2 regions of the Streptomyces mayteni genome follow, and region 1 is predicted to be linked to the other one. Evidence: riboswitches for the same ligand, from Rfam matches in the RefSeq annotation. Region 1 holds a riboswitch; the other holds the start of a gene.

Region 1 (3,391 bases):
CCTCGAACACGCCGTGCGTGGAGGGGTAGGTGACCATCAGGACGGCCAACTCGTCGCGGTGCCGGTCGATCTTGGCGCGCAGGTCGGCCGCGTCCACGTCGCCGTTCTCGCCGGTGGCGACGACCACCACGCGCATGCCGGCCATCACGGCGCTGGCCGCGTTGGTGCCGTGCGCCGAGGAGGGGATCAGGCAGACGGTGCGCCCGGGCTCGCCGTTGGCGCGGTGGTAGGCGCGGACCGCGAGCAGCCCGGCGAGCTCGCCCTGCGAGCCCGCGTTGGGCTGCAGCGAGACCCGGTCGTAGCCGGTGATCTCGGCCAGCCGGTCCTCGAGTTCGCGGATCAGGGTGAGGAAGCCCTCGGCCTGCTCGACGGGCGCGAAGGGGTGAAGACCGGCGAACTCCGGCCAGGTGACCGGCTCCATCTCGGCCGTGGCGTTGAGCTTCATGGTGCACGAGCCCAGCGGGATCATGCCGCGGTCGAGGGCGTAGTCGCGGTCGGCCAGCCGCCGCAGGTAACGCAGCAACGAGGTCTCGGAGCGGTGCCGGTGGAAGACCGGGTGGGTGAGGTACTCGTCGTCGCGGAGCAGCGCGGCGGGCAGCGCGTCCGGGGTCACGGCGTCCAGCTCCGCGATCCGCCCGGCGTCCGCGTCGACGCCGAAGGCGCCCCAGACGGCGGCCAGTTGGGCCCGCGTCGTGGTCTCGTCGCAGGAGATGCCGAGGTGGTCGGCGTCGGTCTCGCGCAGGTTGATCCCGGCCGCGCGGGCGGCCGCGGCGATCTCGGCCGCCCGGCCGGGCACCCGGGCGGTGACGGTGTCGAAGAACGCGTCGTGGACGGTCTCGACGCCGCCCGCGCGCAGCCCGGCGGCCAGCAGCGCGGCGTAGCGGTGGGTGCGGCGGGCGATGGCGGCCAGCCCGTCGGGGCCGTGGTGGACGGCGTACATGCCGGCCATCACGGCCAACAGCACCTGGGCGGTGCAGATGTTGCTGGTGGCCTTCTCCCGGCGGATGTGCTGCTCCCTGGTCTGGAGCGCCAGCCGGTAGGCGGGCCGGCCGTCGGCGTCCCTGGAGACGCCGACCAGCCGGCCGGGCAGGCTGCGGGCGTAGGCGTCGCGGACGGACATGTAGCCCGCGTGCGGCCCGCCGAAGCCCATCGGGACGCCGAAGCGCTGGCTGGAGCCGACGGCGATGTCGGCGCCCAGCTCGCCGGGCGAGGTGAGCAGGGTGAGGGCGAGCAGGTCGGCGGCGACGGCGACCACCGCGCCGAGCTCGTGCGCCCGCTCGATGACCGCCCGGTGGTCGCGCACCGCGCCGGAGGCGCCCGGGTACTGGAGCAGCACGCCGAAGACGCCGCGCTCGGCCACCTCGGCCGGCACCCCGGCGTCGAGGTCGGCGACGACGACCTCGACGCCCGTCGGCTCGGCCCTGGTGCGCACGACCTCGATGGTCTGCGGCAGACAGTCGGCGTCGACCAGGAAGACGCCGTCCCGCACCTTGCCGACCCGGCGGGCCAGGGCCATCGCCTCGGCGGCCGCGGTGCCCTCGTCGAGGAGCGAGGCGCCGGCGGTGGGCAGCCCGGTGAGGTCGGCGACGACGGTCTGGAAGTTGAGCAGCGCCTCCAGGCGCCCCTGCGAGATCTCCGGCTGGTAGGGCGTGTAGGCCGTGTACCAGGCCGGGTTCTCCATGACGTTGCGGAGGATGACCGGCGGCGTGAAGGTGCCGTGGTAGCCGAGGCCGATCATCGAGTGCGCCACCTGGTTGCGCCCGGCGAGCGCGCGGAGCTCGGCGAGGACCTCGGCCTCGCTCGCCGCGTCCGGCAGGCGCAGCGCCTCGGCGCTGCGGATCGCCTCGGGGACGGCGGCGGCGGTGAGTTCGTCGAGCGAGCCGTAGCCGACCTGGGCCAGCATCTTGGCCTGGGCGGCGGCGTCCGGGCCGATGTGCCGGGCGGCGAACGGGGTACCACGCTCGAGCTCGGTGAGCGGGGTGCGGGAGACGGTCATGGGTGGAGGCTCCTCCTGGTCGCGGCGACCTCGGGGGTTCGGGCGGCACTGCCCGACCGGCCTCCCCCTCTGTCATCCGGTCTGTCGCCCGGACCTGAGAGCTTCACCGCGGCGCCCGGGGGGCCACGGCTTGCACCGTCGGTGAGGGTGGCCGTGCGGCGCACCCTGCTTTCCAGAGTGGTCTCACTCGCGCGGTACGTGGGCCTGAGAGATTCCGGGGAGGATTTGCTCCTTCGGCGCTCGCCGCCCGACGGGCGGCGGGACTCTCCCGCGCGGGATCGTCAACCGTCTTCGAGCCTACCAGCGGACTTCCCACCCCGAACGTCCCGTGCGTGCTCCCGGACGCCGTCGCTAGCCGCCGTCCTCCTGGGGGACGTCGAGGCCGTAGTGGTGGTACAGCTGCAACTCCTGTTCGGGCGACAGGTGGCGGCCGACGCCGAAGTCCGGCGCGTCCCGGATCAGCGAGCGCTCGAAGGGCACCCGCAGGGCGTCCTCCACCAGTTCGCTCGGCTCCAGCGGGACGAACGCGTCACGGCTGAACAGGCCGGTCCGCACCGCCGCCCACTCCGGGGTGCCGGTCGCGTCGTCGAGGTACACCTCGTCCACGGTGCCGATCTTGGTGCCGTCGCGGTCGAACGCCTTGCGGCCGATCAGGCTACGCGGGTCGATGTCGGTCTGCACGCTTCCTCCCACTGCTCGCCGCCCGTCACGAAGAGGCGGTGCCACCTCCTACGAAAGAGCACAATCCGGCGGTCGGCCAGTCGAGCACGGAGCGTCGGGGACCAGCGGGAGGGGCGCCGAGTGGGTCAGCTCGGGGTCGTCGAGGAGGAAGGTCCTGGCGCGTCCTGGCGGGGATCCGGGCTGTTCGAAGCGGACGGTGACGCGGCCGACGCCGCTGCCCTGGATCCAGCCGGGCCCGTAGTGGCGGTGGGACACGTCGAGGCCGGGCAGCCAGCGACGCTCGGGCGCGGCCTCGGCGCCGGCCGCCGCCGGGGGCGCGGCGGGCGGCGGCTCGGGCGGGACGGCCTGGGCGAACAGGTCCTCCTGGGTGAAGTCGGCGAGACCGCTGACGCCGACGCCGAGCAGCCGGACGCCCGCCGTGGTGTCCACGCCCTCCAGCAGCCGCCCGGCGGCCTCGGCGATCACCGCCGGGTCGTCCGTGGGACCGCGCAGCGTCTCGGAGCGGGTCAGGGTGGTGAAGTCGTACCGCCTGACCTTCAGCACCACGGTGCGGCCCGAGCGGCCGGCGGAGCGCAGCCGCTCGACGCAGCGGTCGGCGAGCCTGGCGACCTCGAACCTGACCCTGGCCCGGTCGGTGACGTCGGTGTCGAAGGTGTCCTCGACGGAGATCGACTTGGCGTCCCGGTCGGGCACCACCGCGCGGTCGTCGAGGCC
Region 2 (3,391 bases), on a different contig from region 1:
TTCAGCCGCCGCGCGAACATCCTGGCGGCCCGCATCGGGCCGACGGTGTGCGAGCTCGACGGGCCGATGCCGACGGAGAACAGGTCGAAGACGGAGAGGGCCATGGTGGGTTCACCCAGGGGTCGGTCAGCTGTTGGTGAGGGCGTCGTACTCGGTGGCCGACATCAGCCGGACCGGCTCGGCCGACTCGTCGACCCGCACCCGGAAGAGCCAACCGGCCTCGAACGGTTCCGAGTTGAGCAGCGCCGGGTCCTCGACCACGGCGTCGTTGATCTCGGTGATCTCGCCACTGACGGGGGAGTAGAGCTCGCTGACCGACTTGGTGGACTCCAGCTCGCCACAGGTCCCGCCCGCGGTGACGGTGGCGCCCACGGCTGGCAGGTCGACGAAGACCACGTCGCCCAGCGCGTCGGCCGCGAACCGGGTGATGCCGACTGTCGACACGCCGTTCTCGGCGGCCGACAGCCACTCGTGCTCCTCGCTGTAGCGGAACTGCTCGGGGTTGTCGCTCATCGGGCTCTTCTCCGGGTTGGTGGCGCTTGACGCGGACGGTCGGGGGACTCGGACGGTGCTCGGGCGTCGCCTGTGACGCTACCGACGCTACTTCCGACGCTTGTAGAACGGCAGCGCGACGACCTCGCACCGTTCGTGGGTGCCGCGGACGTCGACGGCGACGCCCTCGGTGCCCGGCGCGGCGTGCGCCGCGTCGACGTAGGCCATGGCGATCGGCCGGCCCAGCGTCGGCGAAGGGGCGCCCGAGGTGACCGCGCCGACCACCGTGCCGTCGGCGGCCACCACCGGGTAGCCGGCGCGCGGCACCCGGCGGCCGGTGGCGACGAGGCCGACCAGGACCCGCGGCGGCCGCTCCTCGGCCCGCTCGGCCGCGGCGGCCAGCGCGTCCCGGCCGACGAAGCCGGCTGGCTTGCCGAGCCTGACCACCCGGCCGAGGCCGGCGTCGAACGGCGTCGTTTCCGTGGTCAGCTCGTTGCCGTAGAGCGGCATCCCGGCCTCGAGGCGCAGCGTGTCCCGGCAGGCCAGGCCGCACGGCACCAGGCCCTCGGGCTCGCCGGCCTCGGTCAGCGCCGCCCACAGCGCCCCGGCGTCCTCGGCGGCGCAGAACAGCTCGAAGCCGTCCTCGCCCGTGTAGCCGGTGCGGGCGATCATCGCCGGCCGGCCGGCGACCGTGCCCGGCAGCCCGGCGTAGTAGCGCAGCGCGCCCAGGTCGGCGTCGGTGAGCCGGCCGAGGACGGCGGGGGAGGCCGGGCCCTGGACGGCGATCAGCGCGTAGCGGTCGCGGTCGTCGCGCACCGCCGCGTCGAAGCCGGCCTGCCGCTCGGTGAGCGCGGTCAGCACCGGGTCCGTGTTGGCGGCGTTGGCCACCACCAGGAACTCGTCGTCGGCCAGCCGGTAGACGATCAGGTCGTCGAGGATGCCGCCGCGCTCGTCGCAGATCATGGTGTAGCGGGCCCGGCCGACCGCGAGCGCGGACGGCTCGCCGACCAGCGCGTGGTCGAGCAGCGCGCCGGCGGCCGGCCCGACGACGGCGATCTCGCCCATGTGGGAGAGGTCGAAGAGGCCGACGGCGGTGCGCACCGCCTGGTGCTCGGCGCGCTCGCTGCCGTAGCGCAGCGGCATCCGCCAGCCCGCGAAGTCGGTCATGACCGCGCCCAGGGACCGGTGCACGGCGTCGAGCGGGGTGGTGCGCGTGGCGCTCGGCGGCGCGGGGGCGTCCGACGGCTGGGACATGGCGTGGCTCCAGGGGCTCCAGGGGCGAAGGGCTGACGGACGGCGCGAGGCCGTGCGCGTGGCCCTCCCCATCTGTCATCTGCACCTGAGAGGTTCGCCGGACGCCCGGGACCGGGCGGCGGCTTGCACCGTGGGTGGGGCCCGCCCCCGCAGGGAGCGTGCCCGCTTTTCAGATTCGCCTTCCGCGCGCGGTATCAGGGGCCTGAGAGATTCAAGGGAGGACTTGCTCCTTCGGCGCCCCGGCACGCCGGGGACTCTCCCGCGCGCGGTCGAACGGCCAGTATGCGGTTGTTCTCGTCTGTCGGACATCATCGCACGAACCGCGGCGGGTGGCCCGGCCACGGTGGGCGCCGGCCCAACGGGCGGGCCTGGCAGCCGTTATGGTGCCACTCGGCGCTCTGAGTGGATGGTGGGCTGAAACGATGAACATGGCAAGGCAGGGGCCCGGATACGGCGGCGGCTGGCCGAGCAACGAACTCGAGGAGACCCTCGCCGCCGCCCTCGGGGTGGCCGACGCGGGCCCCCGGCTGTTGAAGGTGCTCGCCCGCAGCGCCCTGTGGGTGCCGCTGCCCGAGGGCGGCGGCCGGGAGAGCCGCAACCTCGACCTGCCGACGATCGAGCTCAACGGCGCCGTGTACGTGCCGGTCTTCAGCTCGGCCGAGCAGCTGCACCTCGGCGGTGCGTCGCACCTGCCGTTCGCCGTGGCCCCCGCCTGGGAGTTCGCCCGCGGCCTGCCGCCGCGGGTCGGCATCGCCGTCAATCCGGGCGGCACGGTCGGCGTGCCGGTGCCGTCAGGCGTGGTCGCCGAGCTGTGTCGGGTCAGCCCGGGCGAGCGGATGCCCGGCGTGCCGTCCGGCGCCCGGATGCGGCTCTTCCAGCCGGACTGGCAGGACGACCCCGTCGACTTCCTCGCCGCCGTCACCCGCGAGGTCAGCGCGCTCGGCTTCGTCCGCTCCGCGCGGCGCGGGCTGGCCAGCGCCGAGGGCGGCTCGCCCTCGCTGTTCCTCGGCGTGGAGCTCGACCAGCTCGACGACGGCCTCCGGGTCGCCGTCCACGACGGCCTCGGCCGCGCGCTCGCCGCCCACCCGGTGGCCTGGCCCGTGCAGCTGGTGCTCCTTGATGCCGCCGACGATCCCGTGGTGGACTGGCTCAGGGAGTGCGTGCAGCCGTTCTACACCCGCGACGCCTGACGGTCCGACGACGTTCCGCCACCGGGTCGCGACGCGACGTCACGGCCCGGGGAGGTGGCCGGGATCGCGGCTCCCGGGCCGCTCGGCTGGGCATGTTGCTCCGTGGAGCGTGCGGCGTGGGGAGGGCGTGGGCCAGGTGAGCGGTGGAGAAGGCGTCGAGGAACTGCTGCCCCGGATCGCCCCCGACCGCCTCGACGCGTACGAGGGCCTGCTCGCCGCCCTGGCCGCCGGCGAGGTGTGGATGCTGCTCTGGCACGGCAGGCCTGGCGAGCCCGACGCCCAGTACGGCAGCATGGACGTCACGGGCCACGGCTACGCGCCCTGCGTCACCTCCGAGCGCGAGCTGCGGGCCAGCGGCTGGACCAGGGAGCACGAGGTGGTCGGCGGCCGCGACATCGCCGCCGCGCTCTACCCCGACCACTGGGGCCTCTGGCTCAACCCCCACACGCCGAGCG

The links. Region 1 has a riboswitch for glycine ahead of gcvP (aminomethyl-transferring glycine dehydrogenase). Riboswitches for the same ligand answer to the same signal wherever they lie in the genome.
Region 2: linked by a shared signal. The riboswitch ahead of gcvT (glycine cleavage system aminomethyltransferase GcvT) and the one ahead of gcvP (aminomethyl-transferring glycine dehydrogenase) in region 1 are both predicted to bind glycine.

The regions. Positions count from the first base shown of each region.
Region 1 is NZ_BAAGPR010000033.1:45,333-48,723, forward strand. Features, by position in the region: gene gcvP (aminomethyl-transferring glycine dehydrogenase) at 1-1,996, opposite strand, end outside; glycine riboswitch at 2,179-2,277, opposite strand; gene ACYVPE_RS17045 (PRC-barrel domain-containing protein) at 2,348-2,677, opposite strand; gene ACYVPE_RS17050 (DNA polymerase IV) at 2,726-3,391, opposite strand, start outside.
Region 2 is NZ_BAAGPR010000074.1:24,284-27,674, forward strand. Features, by position in the region: gene ACYVPE_RS27120 (L-serine ammonia-lyase) at 1-104, opposite strand, end outside; gene gcvH (glycine cleavage system protein GcvH) at 127-513, opposite strand; gene gcvT (glycine cleavage system aminomethyltransferase GcvT) at 601-1,746, opposite strand; glycine riboswitch at 1,926-2,018, opposite strand; gene ACYVPE_RS27135 (enhanced serine sensitivity protein SseB) at 2,169-2,936, shown strand; gene ACYVPE_RS27140 (enhanced serine sensitivity protein SseB C-terminal domain-containing protein) at 3,073-3,391, shown strand, end outside.